DNA from 2 places in the Lactobacillus sp. ESL0263 genome. Region 2 is predicted to be linked to the other one. Evidence: predicted binding sites of a transcription regulator. Region 2 holds the regulator's gene; the other holds the start of a gene.
What was found. Region 2 encodes LexA, which represses DNA repair genes until DNA is damaged. Its sites were predicted from a motif close to CNAACANNTGTTNG; they were not measured.
Positions count from the first base shown of each region.

Region 1: the regulator LexA is predicted to act here: its motif matches at 1,850-1,863, upstream of recA (recombinase RecA).

Region 1 is NZ_REHL01000004.1:159,107-167,618, forward strand. Features, by position in the region: gene F5ESL0263_RS02760 (ABC transporter permease) at 1-187, shown strand, start outside; gene F5ESL0263_RS02765 (osmoprotectant ABC transporter substrate-binding protein) at 201-1,136, shown strand; gene F5ESL0263_RS02770 (ABC transporter permease) at 1,136-1,795, shown strand; gene recA (recombinase RecA) at 1,948-3,060, shown strand; gene rny (ribonuclease Y) at 3,191-4,822, shown strand; gene F5ESL0263_RS02785 (helix-turn-helix transcriptional regulator) at 4,960-5,955, shown strand; gene F5ESL0263_RS02790 (FAD-dependent oxidoreductase) at 5,975-7,780, shown strand; gene F5ESL0263_RS02795 (glycosyltransferase family 4 protein) at 7,908-8,512, shown strand, end outside.
Region 2 is NZ_REHL01000004.1:659,126-667,637, forward strand. Features, by position in the region: gene F5ESL0263_RS05130 (FAD-binding oxidoreductase) at 1-336, opposite strand, end outside; gene F5ESL0263_RS05135 (ABC transporter ATP-binding protein) at 468-2,258, opposite strand; gene F5ESL0263_RS05140 (ABC transporter ATP-binding protein) at 2,260-4,014, opposite strand; gene F5ESL0263_RS05145 (YneF family protein) at 4,086-4,301, opposite strand; gene F5ESL0263_RS05150 (DUF896 domain-containing protein) at 4,371-4,643, opposite strand; gene lexA (transcriptional repressor LexA) at 4,788-5,411, shown strand; gene F5ESL0263_RS05160 (nucleoside phosphorylase) at 5,680-6,444, opposite strand; gene rplS (50S ribosomal protein L19) at 6,545-6,892, opposite strand; gene trmD (tRNA (guanosine(37)-N1)-methyltransferase TrmD) at 7,006-7,731, opposite strand; gene rimM (ribosome maturation factor RimM) at 7,721-8,236, opposite strand; gene rpsP (30S ribosomal protein S16) at 8,308-8,512, opposite strand, start outside.

The DNA.
Region 1 (8,512 bases), 500 kb from region 2:
CATCGCTTGGGCTACTTTAGCTTCATATATCGGGGCAGGAGGATTAGGTGACTTTATCTTCAATGGCTTGAGTTTATATCAACCAGATTTGATTTTTGGTGGTACGATTCCAGTTATTATCTTGGCACTTTTGGCAGATTACTTATTAGGCCAGTTAGAGAAGAAACTTTCGCCAAAGGGAATATAAGGAGGCATATCTAATGAAAAAGCAATTTGAAAATTTATTGTTGTTATTCATTTCAGTCTTACTTGTATTGACCAGCAGTGCTTGTGGCTTACCTGGTTTAGCGGATACTCAGGGACAAAATGACGATATTAGGATTACGGCTCTAACGACTACTGAATCACAAATTGTGGCTAACATTGTTGCTCAATTGATTGAACATGAAACGAATTATAAAACTTCGATTATCAATAATTTAGGTTCAGCGCCAATGCAACACCAAGCTCTTTATCGGCATGATGCTGACATTCAAGCTGCGGCCTATGATGGTGGTGAGTTGACCGCCAATTTACTATTACCAGCAATTAAGGATTCAAAAAAGGCGAATGAAACAGTTAGGCGAGAAGTAAAGAAAAGATGGGATCAAACTTATCTGCCAACTTATGGTTTCGCAAACAACTATGCCTTTATGGTAAGAGCAAAAGATCAGAAAAAATATCATCTATATAATATTTCTGATCTGAAAAAGATGAAGGATAAGTTTTCTTTCGGAGTTGCATCCGAATGGGTCAATGCTCCTGGTGTTGGTTATCCTGCCTTTCAGACAGCGTATGGCATTACCTTTTCAAAAGCACACTCAATGAATATCGGATTAGTATATTCAGCTTTGAAGAGTGGAAAGATGGATGTCATTTTAGGCTATTCAACTGATGGCCGGATTGATAGCTATAAATTACACTTACTAAAAGATGATAAGCACTTTTTCCCACCATATAACTGCGGGATGTTGATTAATAACTATCTTTTACGTGAGCATCCAGATTTGAAGCCGCTTTTAAGTAGATTAGTAGGTAATATTAATGTCCATGAAATTAGGGCAATGAATTATCAAGTGGATGATAAATTACTTGAGCCTGCTACTGTCGCTCATCAATTCTTGGTCAAGCACAATTACTTTAGGGGGCAAAAATAATGTCAAAATTAGGTTTGTGGCAACAATTTATTTATTATTACCAGCACAATGGCAGTTATGTTTTGCAACAATTTAACCGTACGTTTTTAATTTCGATTTATGGCGTACTGTTTGCTGCTATAGTTGGAATTCCCATTGGAATTTTTATTTCTAGAAATGCACACTTAGGTAACTTTGTTGTAGAAATTGCCAACTTTATTCAAACAATTCCGTCACTTGCATTGCTTTCAATAATTATGATTGCGATGGGACTAGGTGTAATGACAGTAATAGTGACGGTGACACTCTATTCTTTATTACCAATTATTAAAAATACATATACTGGAATGAAGAGTGTTGATAAAAATGTCATTGACTCAGGTAAAGGGATGGGTATGACTAAATGGCAGTTGCTCTATCTGGTGCGACTTCCGTTATCAATGTCAGTAATTATTGCCGGATTAAAAAATGCTCTTGTGATTGCAATTGGAATCACATCAATTGGTTCTTTTGTTGGTGCAGGAGGATTAGGCGATATAATTATCCGTGGTACCAATGCAACTAACGGTAGTGCAATTATTTTAGCAGGTGCATTGCCAACCGCGTTAATGGCAATTTTGGCAGATTTACTTCTGAACTTTTTACAAAAATGGTTGCAACCAAAAGGGCTAAGAAATTAAACTGAAAAAAATTATTTTTAGTTCTAGCGTACTTATTAGTAAGAAAGTAATTTTAAAACATTTGTTCGCTTTTTCTTGCAAATATACACTAAATCAAAGTATAATTAGTAAGTACTAAATTGAGGACTAGATACTAGAGGAGGAAAAAATTCTTGGCCAAAGATGAAAAGCAGGCTGCATTGGAAAATGCGCTGAAAAAAATCGAAAAGAATTTTGGTAAAGGTGCCGTTATGCGTATGGGCGACAAGGCGGATACCAAAATTTCAACCGTTCCATCTGGCTCGCTTGCATTAGATGCAGCTCTTGGGGTTGGCGGCTATCCGCGAGGCAGAATTGTTGAAATTTATGGACCTGAATCTTCAGGTAAAACTACGGTTGCTCTGCACGCTGTAGCTGAAGTGCAAAAGCGTGGCGGAACGGCCGCGTATATTGATGCGGAAAACGCAATGGATCCAGCATATGCGGAAGCTTTAGGAGTTGATGTTGACTCACTTATCTTATCCCAGCCAAATACTGGTGAAGAAGGTTTGCAAATTGCGGACACACTGATTACGAGTGGCGCGATTGATATTTTAATTGTTGACTCTGTAGCTGCCTTAGTACCTCAAGCAGAAATTGATGGTGAAATGGGTGACAGTCACGTTGGTTTGCAGGCTCGTTTGATGAGTCAGGCCTTACGTAAGCTGTCAGGAAACATTAATAAGACAAAAACGATTGCAATTTTTATTAATCAGATTCGTGAAAAAGTCGGTATTATGTTTGGTAATCCAGAAACTACTCCTGGTGGCCGTGCCCTTAAGTTCTATTCTACGATTAGACTAGAGATTAGAAGAGCAGAAAAAATCAAGCAAACTGGTGGCGAAATTACTGGTAACCGTGTCAAAATTAAAGTGGTTAAAAATAAGGTTGCACCGCCATTCAAAGTCGCTGAAGTTGACATGATGTACGGCAAGGGTATTTCACAAAGTGGTGAATTACTTGATATGGCTGCCGATAAAGATATTGTTGCTAAAGCGGGTTCTTGGTATTCATATAACGATGAAAGAATTGGTCAAGGGCGTGAAAATGCCAAGGCATATCTTGAAGACCATCCTGATATTTATGATGAAGTTCAACAGAAGGTAAGGCAGGCTTATGGAATTGATGAAGAGTCAATTGCTGAGCGTGAAGATCCTGAAAAAGTTAAAAGTAAAAAGGCTAAAGAAGCCGAAAATGCTGAAAAGGAGGTTTCCGAAAAAAAGGAAACCGACAACAAAAGTAACTAAAGTTGAGGAGATTAACCTTGATCTATAATTTAGATCAAGGTTTTTTTCTACTTGTTTGACATCGTTCTCGCGGTTCATTATTATTAATTATGTGTAAATAATCTAAAAAACAAAAAAGGCGATAGTAATCATGACAAATACAATATTGATTCCCGTCGCGGTTGCTATTATTTCAATTTTAATTGGTACAGTCATTGGCTACGCCGTTCGAAAGAACGTTTGGGAGAAAAAAGTCCAAAATGCGCAAAGTGATGCTGACCATATTTTAACCGAAGCAAAAGCACAAGTGGATGCTGCAAAAGCTGAAGTCAACGCACAAAAGCAGGCAGCAGATGCTATTAAGCAAAGTGCACAAAATACCAAAAAAGAGAAAATTCTTGAAGCTCAAGAACAGATTCAAGAATATCGACAAAAAGTTGAAGATGAGCTAAACACAAAGCGTGACGCAATTGCACGTGATGATAATCGCTTAAAACAACGAGAAGATACACTCAATCACAAGAATTCTTTGTTGATCGAAAAAGAGGATGGACTGACCGAGAAGGAAAACCAATTAGTAAAACAAAAAGCTGATTTAGATGAAAAAATTAAAAAAGCTGATGAGTTGGTACAGCAAAGCCAAGATAAGCTCTATGAAGTAGCTCATTTGGATAAAGAACAGGGTAAAAAGATGGTTCTTAGTCAGCTATCTGATGAGCTAGTTAAAGAACGTGCTGAAATGATTCAAAATAGTAATGAGGAAGTTAAGGCAAAAGCTGATCACTATGCTCATAAAATCATTATTGATGCCATTCAGAATAGTTCAGCTGATACTGTGGCTGAGACTACAGTATCAGTTGTTGATTTACCTAATGAAGAAATGAAAGGACGAATTATTGGCCGTGAAGGTAGAAATATTCGTTCTTTTGAAGCCCTTACTGGGGTTGATTTAATTATTGATGATACTCCAAAAGTAGTTACACTAAGTGGTTTTGACGCAATTAGACGTGAAATTGCAAAACGAGCAATGGAACGTTTAATTAAGGATGGACGGATTCATCCTGCTAGAATCGAAGAAATGGTTGATAAGGCTCGTAAAGAGGTCAACGACGATATTTATGAAGCTGGTGAAAGCGCCCTAATGGAATTAGGAATTCACAAAATGAATCCTGAATTGGTTAAAACATTAGGTCGACTCAAGTATCGGACATCATATGGACAAAATGTTTTAGGTCACTCGATTGAAGTGGCAAAATTAGCCGGCACAATGGCGGCTGAGCTAGGTTTAAATGAAAAATTAGCGGTTCGCGCGGGATTATTACACGATATAGGAAAAGCCATCGATCATGATATTGAAGGCTCACACGTAGAAATAGGTGTGGAATTAACAAGAAAATATCATGAACCAGATGTAGTAGTTAATGCAATTGCTGCTCATCACGGGGATGTACCGAAGACTTCGTTTATTGCTGAACTAGTAGTAGCAGCAGACACGATTTCTTCTGCAAGACCAGGAGCAAGAAGTGAAAGTTTAGAAAACTATATTAGACGGTTAACTGAACTAGAACAAATTGCCAATCGGTATGACGGAGTTAAACAGGCTTATGCCATTCAAGCAGGACGTGAAGTTCGCGTAATGGTAGAGCCAGATAAGATCTCAGATGATCGCATCACTGTTTTAGCACGTGATATTCGAAACCAAGTTGAAAAAGAGCTTGATTACCCGGGTAATATTAAGATTACGGTCATTCGTGAAAAAAGGGTAGTTGCAGTTGCAAAATAAAAAGGTTGAATTTTCATTCAACCTTTTTTTGTGCGCTTTTTAAGATTTTTTTGGCGCATTTTGACATAAAATGTCATTATAAATCACAAAATTAATTAGTGAAAAAGTATACAATCTATTTTAGAGAGGAAATAAAAGTGAGTTTACGCATATCTTCAGAACTTCAAAATTTTATTAGTGAATTAGGCTATCCATTTACTACATTATCAAGTTTATTTGAATCGAAAAATCTAGATAAATATTTAGATTCAAAGTGGATCCAAAGTGCCCATATTTTTGAAATACTGGATAAAAATGCAAACGATCAACAGTTATTAACCTGTAGTAATGTCCAAAAATTTTATCAGTTTATTCCTCCCTACTTTGCAGCTCTTTCAAGTAAAAATGGGCAGCAAGCAATTTCACGTTTAGCATCGTACGAACAACTAATTGGTCCAATTGAAATCGGAACGTTTAAAGAGGGTGATAAGTTAAGGATCCACATTGGATACCTTAATCAATATCGTAAAATATCACGTTTTAGTTTACTAGTTGATCAACTATCGATAATCAGTTTAATTAGAACTGGCACAGGAAAAGAAGTCAAGCCCATCTCAATTGGTAGTCGTTTTGAATATAGTCAGATTTTGACTAACTATATAGGGATTCAAGCTCAAATGAGTTCGGATAACTATTTGGTATTTAAATTAGAAGATTTACTAATTCCTTTTAAAACTCAAAATGATATTGTTTGGAATTTTATGGAGCCTGGGTTAAAAAAGTACATTGATGAATTAAACGTCAATCCACCTTTTTCAGCGGTAGTTCAAAATGTTTTATTTAAATTGATTGCTGGTGGCAATTTTCAAGTTAAAGATGTCGCAGAAGAAATTGGTATCTCGCCACGAACTTTACAACGCTGGCTTGGTAAGGAAGGAACTACCTTTAAAAAAGAACTAGGTAAGGTTCAAAAAGTTCTTTCACTTAACTTGTTGCAAGATGCAACTATGAAAACTGCGGAAGTAAGCTTCTTAGTAGGATTCACGGATGTTACGTCTTTTTATAAAGCATTCAAAAAGTGGACTGGAAAGACCGTTTTAACATACCGACACGAAGTTATTTATCGGAAAAATCAATTTAATTCAACAAATTAAATTGTTGAGGAGAGAAAAGATGTTTTTAAAAAATAAAGATTCATGGAATGCAACTTATGATGTTGTAGTAGTTGGTTTTGGTGGTGCAGGTGCCACTGCTGCTCGCTTTGCTGCAGACAAGGGAGCCAAAGTCTTGCTAGTAGACAGTGCTCCTGAGGGCCATGAAGGTGGTAACACCAGATATTGTGGCCAGATTGTTGAAGCAGGTTATGATTATGACAAGCTTAAAAAGTATTATCAAAAAATGACTGAGCCACTTGATTTGGACGAAAAGGTACTCGATACCTTCGTTAGAGGAATGGTTAATTTACCAGAATACTTTGAAAAGTACTTAGGTGGCAAAGCATTCAGCGTTAAGAATAATCCTGGTAATAAGAATGTAGCAATGCTTGCATATATGAGTGCCGAGTACCCGGAATTTGAAGGTGCAGATACAAATGATGACCTTTTAATCCATGATCAGATCTTTGATGCAGCTTTATGGAAAATACTGCGTCTAAATGTTTTAGACCGAAGCGATAGGATTGATGTACTTTATTCCACTCCTGCAAAGCATTTAATCCAAAATGATGATAAAACTATTATTGGTGTTCAAATTGAAAACAAAGGCAAGTTATTCAATGTTCGAGCAAGAAACGGTGTTGTTCTAGCCTTAGGTGGCTTTGAAAATAATGATCAAATGATACAGGATTACTTAGGTGAAACAAACCTCTTACCATACGGGACACTGTATAACAATGGCGATGGTATCAAGATGGCGATTGAAGTTGGTGCTGATTTATGGCACATGAACAACTATGAGCCGGGTGGAACAGTTAACTTTGCTGCGCCAAAAGGCCAAAGAGCCCATAATATTATGGGCTGGAAAGCTTTATTTACGGGTTCACTCATTTCAGTAGGTGATGATGGTACAAGATATGTCCCAGAAGATGACCCAACTAGACATGGTCACCGCTATAACCACGGCCTTTGGAGAATACCACTTGCACAAATTCATCCACATATGATTTTTGATCAAAAGAAGTTTGATGAATTAACTGCTGGCGCTAAAGAAGATTTTCAAAAAGAGACTCTGGCTAAAGCTATTAAGTCAGATACAATTGCTGACTTGGCCAAGACAATTGGTGTTGATTCTGAGGTATTGGAAAATACAATTAAGACCTATAATTTCTTCGTAGATCAAAAGGTAGATTACCAATGCGGCAGGAAACCAGAATCAATGGCAAAAATTTCACTTTCAGGACCGTTTTACTCAATTGCACAGCAACATACAATGCTTAATACTCAGGGTGGTCCAAGACGTAATGAAAACGCTGAAGTTTTGGATACTGATCAAAAAGTGTTGCCTCATTTATACGTTGCCGGAGAATTAGGTCATATAGGAGCCAATCAATATAATGGTGGTGGAGATATTGCCGATTGCCTAATTTTCGGTAAGATTGCTGGTGAAAATGCAGCCACTGTAAAAGATGATCAAGCAGTTACAGGTGCCAGTGTTAGTGAACAAAATTTAGACACTGATTTTCCAGTTTCTGATGTAAAAGAAGAGCATTATACAACTGGCGACAATCAATACATTGGTACGTCAACTAGTGGAATGGGTAATGAAATTGTGGTTCGCGTTACTGTGGATGACCAAAAGAACCCAAGTAAAATTGAAGTGTTGAAAGAAAGTGAGTCGCCTGATTATGGTGAAAAGGCAATTAAGCAGTTGCAGGAAAAAATGATTGCAAACCAGACTGCAGATGTCGATGTCGTTTCAGGAGCTTCTGCCACAAGTCGGGCATTTAAGGCGGCTGTTATGGCAGCACTAAATCAAGCTTAGGACTTTAAAAACAAAAATGGATTCATAGTAAAGTGAATCCATTTTTTTGTGCTAGGAAAAGCCTAATTTGTACATTTTTCGCCAAGTCGGTATAATTAAGAGAATTAATTTATGAAAGTAGCCGATTATGTTTAAAATTATCGTTGAACTGTTTTTCTTAGTGATTATTCAAGCTGCAATTACACCTTTTATTAGAAGATTAGCCTTTGTTCTAGGGGCAGTAGACATCCCCAACAAAAGACGAGTAAACAAGAAGCCAATGCCGACTCTAGGTGGCTTGGGTATTTTTGTTACTTTTAATATTGGGGTTTTTATTCTCTTGCGTGAGCAATTTCCTACTCATGAAGCTTTTAGTGTCCTTCTTGGGTCAAGTGTAATTGTTCTAACCGGAATTATTGATGATATTATGGAACTTAAGCCAAGACAAAAGATGTTTGGTATTTTCATTGGTTCATTGGTAATTTACTTTTTAGCTGGAATAAAAATGAGTGTACTAAACCTACCATTTTTAAATAAGCAAATAAATCTAGGCTGGTGGAGCTTACCAATAACAATTTTTTGGATTTTAGCGTTGACTAATGCTGTCGACTTGATTGACGGCCTTGATGGCTTAGCCGATGGTGTATCAATGATATCATTGACAACAATGGGAATAGTTGGCTATTTCTTCTTACATACAGGTCAGCTTTACATTCCAATTAGTTGTTTTATGTTAGCTGCATGTCTTTTGGG
Region 2 (8,512 bases):
AACTGTCATAGTTAACCCATCCGGATCATATTCTAAAATACGGTTCATTTTAACCATATCGAGTGAGATACCACCATCAACAGATAAATTGGCACCCATTAACCCAGTTGAATTACCACGTGGTACCAAAGGAATATGATGATCACTCGCATATTTAACAACATTTTCTACTTCTTGATTAGTAACTGGTTGAATTACTAATTCTGGCATTGCTGTTACTGTTCTAAATTGGTCATGATCCCAATGTTTAGTTGGCTCTGTAACAAAACGCTCAGGTTCTGAAATAAATTTACGTAAATTTTCACGATCAGTATCATTAATTTGATGGTATTCCATTTCAAACTTCCTATTTCTAAAACATAAATATTTTTAATTGTTATTATAATTAATTTACATCTTTATGTAACCGCTGTCAACAATTGGTGTAAAAGAAAAGCACGGGATAATTAAATAACCCGTGCATAAACTTATTTTTGACTGTTTTGCAACTTATATAAGTTGTAGTAATAACCTTTTTGAGCTAATAATTGTTCATGATTTCCATGTTCAACTATTTTACCATCGTTTAAAACGATAATTTGATCAGCATCAACAATTGTCGACAATCGGTGTGCAATGGCCAAAGTAGTTCGGCCTTTTCTTAAACTCTTTAAGGCAGTTTGAATTAATGTTTCAGTTTCAGTATCAACATTAGCCGTTGCCTCATCAAGAACTAAAATTTTCGGATCAGTGACTAAAGTACGTGCAAAGGAAATCAGTTGTCGTTGTCCCTGACTGAACTCGCTACCGCCTTCACCAACCTTGGCATGATATTTACCAGGTAGATTTTCGATAAAGCCGTCTGCTTGAACAGTTTTAGCTGCATCCTTAATTTCCTCATCAGTGATATTTTTATTATAAAGTCTAATATTAGAATTCACATCACCATAAAACATGAATGGCTCCTGTAAAACTAGACCCAGTTTTTTGCGAAGCTCTTCTTTTGGATACTTCTTTATATCTACACCATCAATTAGTACTTGCCCCTTGTAGAATTCATAAAAACGCATCATTACGTTGATAATTGAACTCTTACCGGAACCAGTGTGTCCAACAATTCCCAAGGTTTCACCTGGATTAACAGTAAAAGAAATATCATGCAATATTTCATTTTTACCATCATATGAAAAGCTTACGTGCTTAAATTCAATTTTACCTTTAGTAATTGTTAAGCCTTTTTCAGCTTGCTGCTTAGGTTCAAAGTCTGTATTGTCAAGAATTCTAAAAATTCTCTTTCCTGCAACAATTCCATCTTGAAAGAAGGTCATTTGATCCATCATATTAGCAATTGGATTGAAGAATTGCGAGATATATTGTGAAAATGCATAAACCACACCTGCAGGAACAAAAGTCTCACGTAGTGGAAAACCAAAGTACATCAAGGTTAAAGCAAGTGCTATCGAGTAAAGCATACTCGTTAACGGTGATAAAAGTAATGAATTAAGGTTTATCATACTAAAACGCGTCTTCATTAAAGAAGTGTTTTCATGTTCAAAATTATCAGTCATCCGCTTTTCTTGTTTGAATTGCTGAATTAAAGAAACCCCTTCAATTGATTCGTTTAAATTCGTATTAATGCGACTTAAGCGCTCGCGATAATTTCGGTATAACTTTGAACTTCTCTTAGAATATTGCCAAATAATTAGCAATAAAATGGGTAAAAATGCCAAAACAATTAAACCAGCATAGAAGTTAGTCGTAAACATCGCTACTAGAGCGGAAATAATTGAGAAGAATGACATGACTACACTTGAAAGTACAACTAAGAAGTTGCTCAAAGTCATCGTATCGTTAGTAACACGCGAAACGATTGACCCGGCTGGAGTTTGATCAAAATAGCGCATTCCCAAGCTTTGCAATTGCTTATATAATGCTGACCGTAAACTCTCAAGCGATTTTTCAGAACCTAAAGCAAAAAAGTACTCGTAAGTAAACTGCAAAACCGCTTTGATAACCGAACCAAAAGCATATAAGAAACCAGCAAATAAGATGATTTGGGTTGTAACACTCTCTTTAACTAAGTAATTGTCCAAAAAGAACTGCAATCCATATGGTAGAAGCATGTTGATTACACTAACCAAAAATGCTCCGATACCTGCAATAATCATTTCATTTTTGAACCGCATTACAAAACGCATTAAACGCTTGAAGATACTGATTTGTTCTTTTACAGGTATTTCCTTTGACCAAACAGATTCATAATTACTTTGTTCGTCCATCCTATTCACCTACCTTTGCTTCTAATTCTTGGCGTTGCCACATGTCTGCATACCAGCCATTTTCTGCTAAAAGCTGATCATGTGTTCCTCTTTCAACAATTTGACCGTCCTTTAGAACCAAAATTAAATCGGCATTCATAACTGAGGTCAGTCTGTGCGTAGCAATTAAAGTAGTTTTACCTTCACGCTCTTTACTTAGTGATTTCAAAATTGCCATCTCAGTTTTTGCGTCAACAGCGGATAAAGCATCATCTAGGACTAAAATTTGACTTTGCTTCAACAAAGCTCGTGCAATTGACATTCTTTGTTTCTGTCCCCCAGAAAGAGAAACGCCGTTTTCACCAACAAGAGTGTTGTAGCCACCAGGCATTTGCAAAATATCATTGTGCAAATCACTCTTTTTAGCAGCTGACACAATCGCACTCTCATCTGAATTTGCATCTGAAAAAGCAATATTCTTTTGAATACTTGTTGAGAAAAGATAATTATCTTGCGGAACATATGAAATCTGACGCAATAAAACATTTAATGGTATTTCTCTAATATCGTGACCATTTAATGTTATTTTCCCATCATATTTATCAAATTCACGCAGCAACAGCTGAATAATCGTAGTTTTACCTGCTCCGACCTTCCCAACTAGTCCAAGTGTCTGCCCTGTTTTTAGAGTGAAATCAATATTGTGCAGCACTGGAATTTGTGGCTCATCAGGATAAGCAAAAGATTTTACTTGATATTTCAAATCACCTGCAATATCTTGAGCTTGGAGACTTTGATCAGCATGTTGATCGGTAATTTCAGGTTTTTCATCAAGTAGTTTTTCAACTCGATCATAGCTTGCGCTACCTCGCTCAAGGATATTAAATAGGTAACCAATTGCAAACATAGGCCAAACCATATTCCCGATATAGGCAATAAATGATACAAGTTGCCCAATTGATAAAGCCTTGTGGCTAACCAACAATCCACCATAAATAATAGTTATTGTATAGGTCAGTCCAATAAGAAGCGTTCCCAATGGGTCAAATAATGAATCCCACTTAAAGACACGTTTATTGATTTTAATCGTATCATTAACCATGTCATTGAAGGCTTCAGTATCTTCTTTTCCTTGACCAAAGGTTTTTAGAACCTTAATCCCAGAAATCGATTCCTGAGTTTTATTGTTTAAACGAGAAAAAGCAGCCTGTGATTCATCAAACGCACCGTATAGCTGATCGCCTAATTTCCATGCCCCCCAGGCAAGAAATGGTAATGGAATAAGTGCAACGATTGTTAACCGCCAATCAACAAATACTATCATTGCGACCATTGTTGTTACACTCATCAAAAGTGAATCAACTAATGTCAATACACCTTCACCCGCAACTTCCTGAATCGCTGAAACATCATTAGTGGCGTGTGCCATTAGGTCACCTGTTCTATGGCGTTGATAGAATGTACGATCCATTTCCATAAAGTGCTCAAACAGTTTAGAGCGCATTTGCAATTCTAATTCGGCTGCACCACCCCAAATTTGACGACGCCAAAAATAGCGGAAAGCATATAAAACTAACGCAGCTAGTACAATGGCTAAGATTAAAGTCGCATATTCTTGCCAAGAAATATGACCTTTATCTAATTGATCAGCCATTAAACCCAAAATTCTTGGTGGTACTAAGTTAATTATTGAAGTTAGTGCTAGAAAAGCAACACCGATTAAATAGCGTTTCTTTTCCTTTTTAAAAAACCAGCCTAACTTAAAAAATATACCCATTTTTCACCTGTCTTTCAAAATAAAAAGGCGGAAGAAATAATCCTCCGTCTGATGTCAATCTAGTTAAGATTTTATTTTTGATGTTTCATCATGTTCATCACTTGGTTTACCTTTTTAGCAGAAGGTTTTTGACCCATTTGTGACATCATGGCAACAATCATATCTTCACTGATTGGTGGATTATCTTTAAAATATTTCTTCATGTATGCTCTAGCACCATAAAATCCGCCAACAAGACCTATTAGCAGCGCTACAATAATTAATACAATTGCTAATCCTAAATTCATAAAATAATCACCTCAATTTGTCCAATAGTTATATCTTACCTAAAAAATAAGTAAATTAAAAGCTATAAATCAGTCTTTTCTCAAGCCTTTCTTACGCTGTGCCTTTTTTGCTTTTTCGGAAGTTACTTCTTTACCATTTTTATCTACGATAACCAAGTCTTCGACGTCTTGTTTAAAGCCAGCACGGAAATTTCTGATAAATTCTTTGTGAAGCTTTTGTCGCTCCTCTTCTTCTTCTTTTGTTAACCCCTGAGCTTCTTTCTTATGGTATAACTCATTGATTCTATCAGTTAGTTTTTTTTCTTGTTCTTCAGTTAATCTTTGTTCATTATTTTCAGTCATTTTTGCACCTCTCATTTGTAAAAGTCTACCTTACTTTTTGGATAAAAAAAAGAATAATTATTTAGAACGCCTGTTTGTATTAGGCAACATTATTTGTTAGAATGTAGTTAATACAAAGAATTAACTAACGAATGGGAGAAAAAAATGACCAATAAGCAAAGTTCTAAGCAACTACAAATTCTTCGTTATATATATGATACCGTTGAAAAACGCGGATTCCCTCCCACTGTTAGAGAAATTTGCCAAGGAGTTGAACTCTCATCAACTTCTACAGTTCACGGTCATCTTTCTAGATTAGAAAGAAAAGGCTTAATTGTTAAGGACGCAACTAAACCTCGAGCACTAGAAATAACAGAAGAAGGCAAAAAGGCACTTGGTGTCAAGCCTACTGATATTCCCGTTGTTGGTGATGTCACAGCAGGTCAGCCTATTTTAGCCGTTGAAGATATTGAAGATTATTTCCCACTTCCCCCTGATTTAGCTAATGATGCTGGCGACTTATTCATGCTACGAGTTCACGGCGAAAGCATGATTAACGCTGGTATTTTAAACGGAGATAATGTAATTGTCCGTAAACAAAGCTCTGCTACTAACGGTGAGATTGTTGTTGCAATGACCGATGAAAATGAAGCAACCGTCAAGCGGTTCTATAAAGAAAAAGATCATTACCGTTTACAGCCAGAAAATGATAGTATGGCACCAATACTCTTGAACAGCGTTCATATCTTAGGTAAAGTTGTTGGCTTATATCGAAACAACATTATTTAGAAACTATTTATTACACCATTGAAATTTACGAACTAGTTTTATTCGGAATTCAATGGTTTTTTTCTACATTTTTGAGTCGCATCTAAATAAAGCAGAAATGCAAAATTTGTCCTTTTATCTTTCCACAGCAATTATTAAAATGTAATTCACAAATTTTTGAAGTTATTTCAGTATTGAATGCTGTTATATCAATATTTGCTTTAAACTTTGTGAAATACAGCATAGTTTCACATTGGTTTCACACTTCTATTTTTCACAAAGTTGGAAATTAAATGTTTGCTATAATATTTGCTGCTAAATTGATGGCTGTCTCATGAGCATCCCTGCCCCAACCTCTTTCGTCATGCTTTTCTATGTCTTTAAGAGAATCTGCCGTAAATAATATTTGTGCAAAATCTGCCTCTCTAAATTGTGCACACGCAGCCATTGCTGCACATTCCATCTCTACACAAGAGGCTCCCAACTCTTTAGCCTGCTTTACTTTCTTGATAGTTTCCCTAAAGAAGCCATCAGTAGTCCAGGTAGTTACTTCTTCAACCTTAAGACCTTCTTCATTCAGCAATTTTTTGGTCTTAGTTAAAAACTCTGACTTTAAGTCAATATACGTTCCTGGTTTCATATAATGAAAGGATGTACCCTCGTCTCTAATAGCTTTTGTAGGCACTAGAAAATAGTTCTCTGGTAAATCAACTAAGCACCCTGCTGATCCTATTGCTAAAATCTGTTTAACACCATAACTTATTAGCCAATCTAATAGCTCTACAGCAGCTGCAGCACCTATCTTTGCCTGACAAAAAGTAATTTTTTGTCCATCTAAATCAACCTCATATATTGGGGTTTCTCCTTCAAAGCAGTCAAAGAACCCAATTTTTTTATGAGGACAACGAGCCAAAAAATCACTGATTACATCAGGAGTTAAGAATGCGAACAGCAGCTTGGGCTGAAATGGAAAGTGATTAATTTCTTTTTCGTGATCTGGTTCTAAAACAGCCCGCGGTTCAGGATCAAATTCTAACAAAAATGGTTCTTTCATAGTTCTTTTCCTCATTAAAAATATTTTAATAAATATTTTAACATAAACAAAAAAGAGAATCACTCCATTGCGGAGTGATTCTCTTTTACTTAAACGTGAATTAACGACGCTTTTCTGCGATTCTTGCAGATTTACCATGACGTTCACGTAAGTAGTAAAGCTTAGCACGACGTACACGACCGTGACGTAATACTTCAATCTTAGCTACTCGAGGGTCATTTACTGGGAAGGTACGTTCAACACCAACACCAGAAGCAATCTTACGTACAGTATAAGTTGCAGCAATACCTGCACCCTTACGCTTGATTACAACACCTTCGAACATCTGAATACGTTCGTGAGAACCTTCAACAACACGTACGTGAACACGAACAGTGTCACCAGCACGGAAGTCAGGAATATCATCACGTAATTGTTCTTTAGTTAATTCTTGAATTAATGGATCCATATTTTTCTCCTTCTTCGGCATTCATCAACGATTATCTGCGCCAGCGGAACACCCATAACTATTAGTACATTACAATTGCACCTTTGTTATCTTAGCAAAGAGAGCTTGTAAAATCAAGCCTTTGTGTCTTCTTGTTTAATCTCTTCTAACATGATTTTTTCTTGAGAACTCAGTTGATAATTTTTCAGTAAATCAGGCCGATGCACGTATGTTGCTCGTAGCGACTCTTTATGACGCCATTCATCAATTTTTTGATGATTACCAGAAGTCAAGACAGCTGGGACCTTCATTCCCTCAAAATCTTCTGGTCGAGTATACTGCGGGTATTCTAATAAGCCATGTGCAAAGCTTTCTTCAACTGGAGAGGCTGCGTTACCTAAAATACCAGGTAATAGCCGTACAGTTGCGTCAACCATACTCATCGTTGGTAATTCTCCACCAGTTAAAACATAATCTCCAATTGAAACAGTTTCATCCGCTAAATCATAAACACGCTGATCAAAACCCTCATAATGGCCACAAATAAAAGTTAAATTATCTTCTTTTGACCATTCCTGTGCCATTTTCTGATTGAAAGTCTTTCCTTGTGGTGCCGTAATAATCACTTTACCTTTATTGGAAAGTGAATCAAGTGCCTTTTTAATTGGCATAATTTGTAAGACCATGCCTGCGCCGCCGCCGTATGGCGTGTCATCAACATGATGATGAACATCAGAAGTAAAGTCACGAAAGTTAACTAAATTTAATTCCCATTTACCGTCTTCAAGACCACGGCCAAGCATTGAAGTTGTTAAAGGAGTGAACATATCCGGAAAAAGTGTCAGAATATTAACTTTCATCTCGCAAGCCCTCCAATAGTTCTACATAAACTTTTTTAGCATTGACGTCGACCTTTTTGACAACATCATCAATATAAGGAATTAAATACTCGTTGCCTGAATCTTCAGTAACTTCCCAAACGTCATTGGCTCCTGGGGTTTCAATTCCAGTGATTTTTCCCAAATCACTACCATCTTGATTATCAATAACCGAACACCCTAAAATGTCACGGTAATAATAGTAGCCTTGTGGCAGTTCATGCTGTTCAGTCTCACTAACAACCAAGATTTTTCCCTTGAGTAATTCTGCTTGCTCAATTTGATTGATCTCTTCAAATTGAATAAGCCAAAATTGTTTAAACGGTCTGCTACTCTTAATTGTTAATTCCGTTTGCAGATCATCTTTCAGTGATAACTTGCTCCTGGGAGCAAACCGTTCATCTGGGAAATCGGTAATTTGCGTTACTTTGACTTCTCCATTTAAACCATGTGTCGTCAATATGCGCGCAACGTCATAAAACTGCATCTTTTCTCCTAAATTTAAACCAAGAAAAAAGTTTGAAGCAAACTACTCCAAACTTTTTCTAACAAATTCAATTATTTGTTGAATTTTGATTCGTGCAACTTCTTCATTAAGCCAGCGCTTGAAAGAAGTGAACGTACAGTATCTGAAGGTTGTGCACCCTTCTTCAACCATTCAAAAATCTTGTCTTCATCAAGCTTCAATTCCTTAGGTTCTGAAACTGGATTGTAGTAGCCTACTTCTTCAATAAAACGACCATCACGTGGCATTCTTGAATCT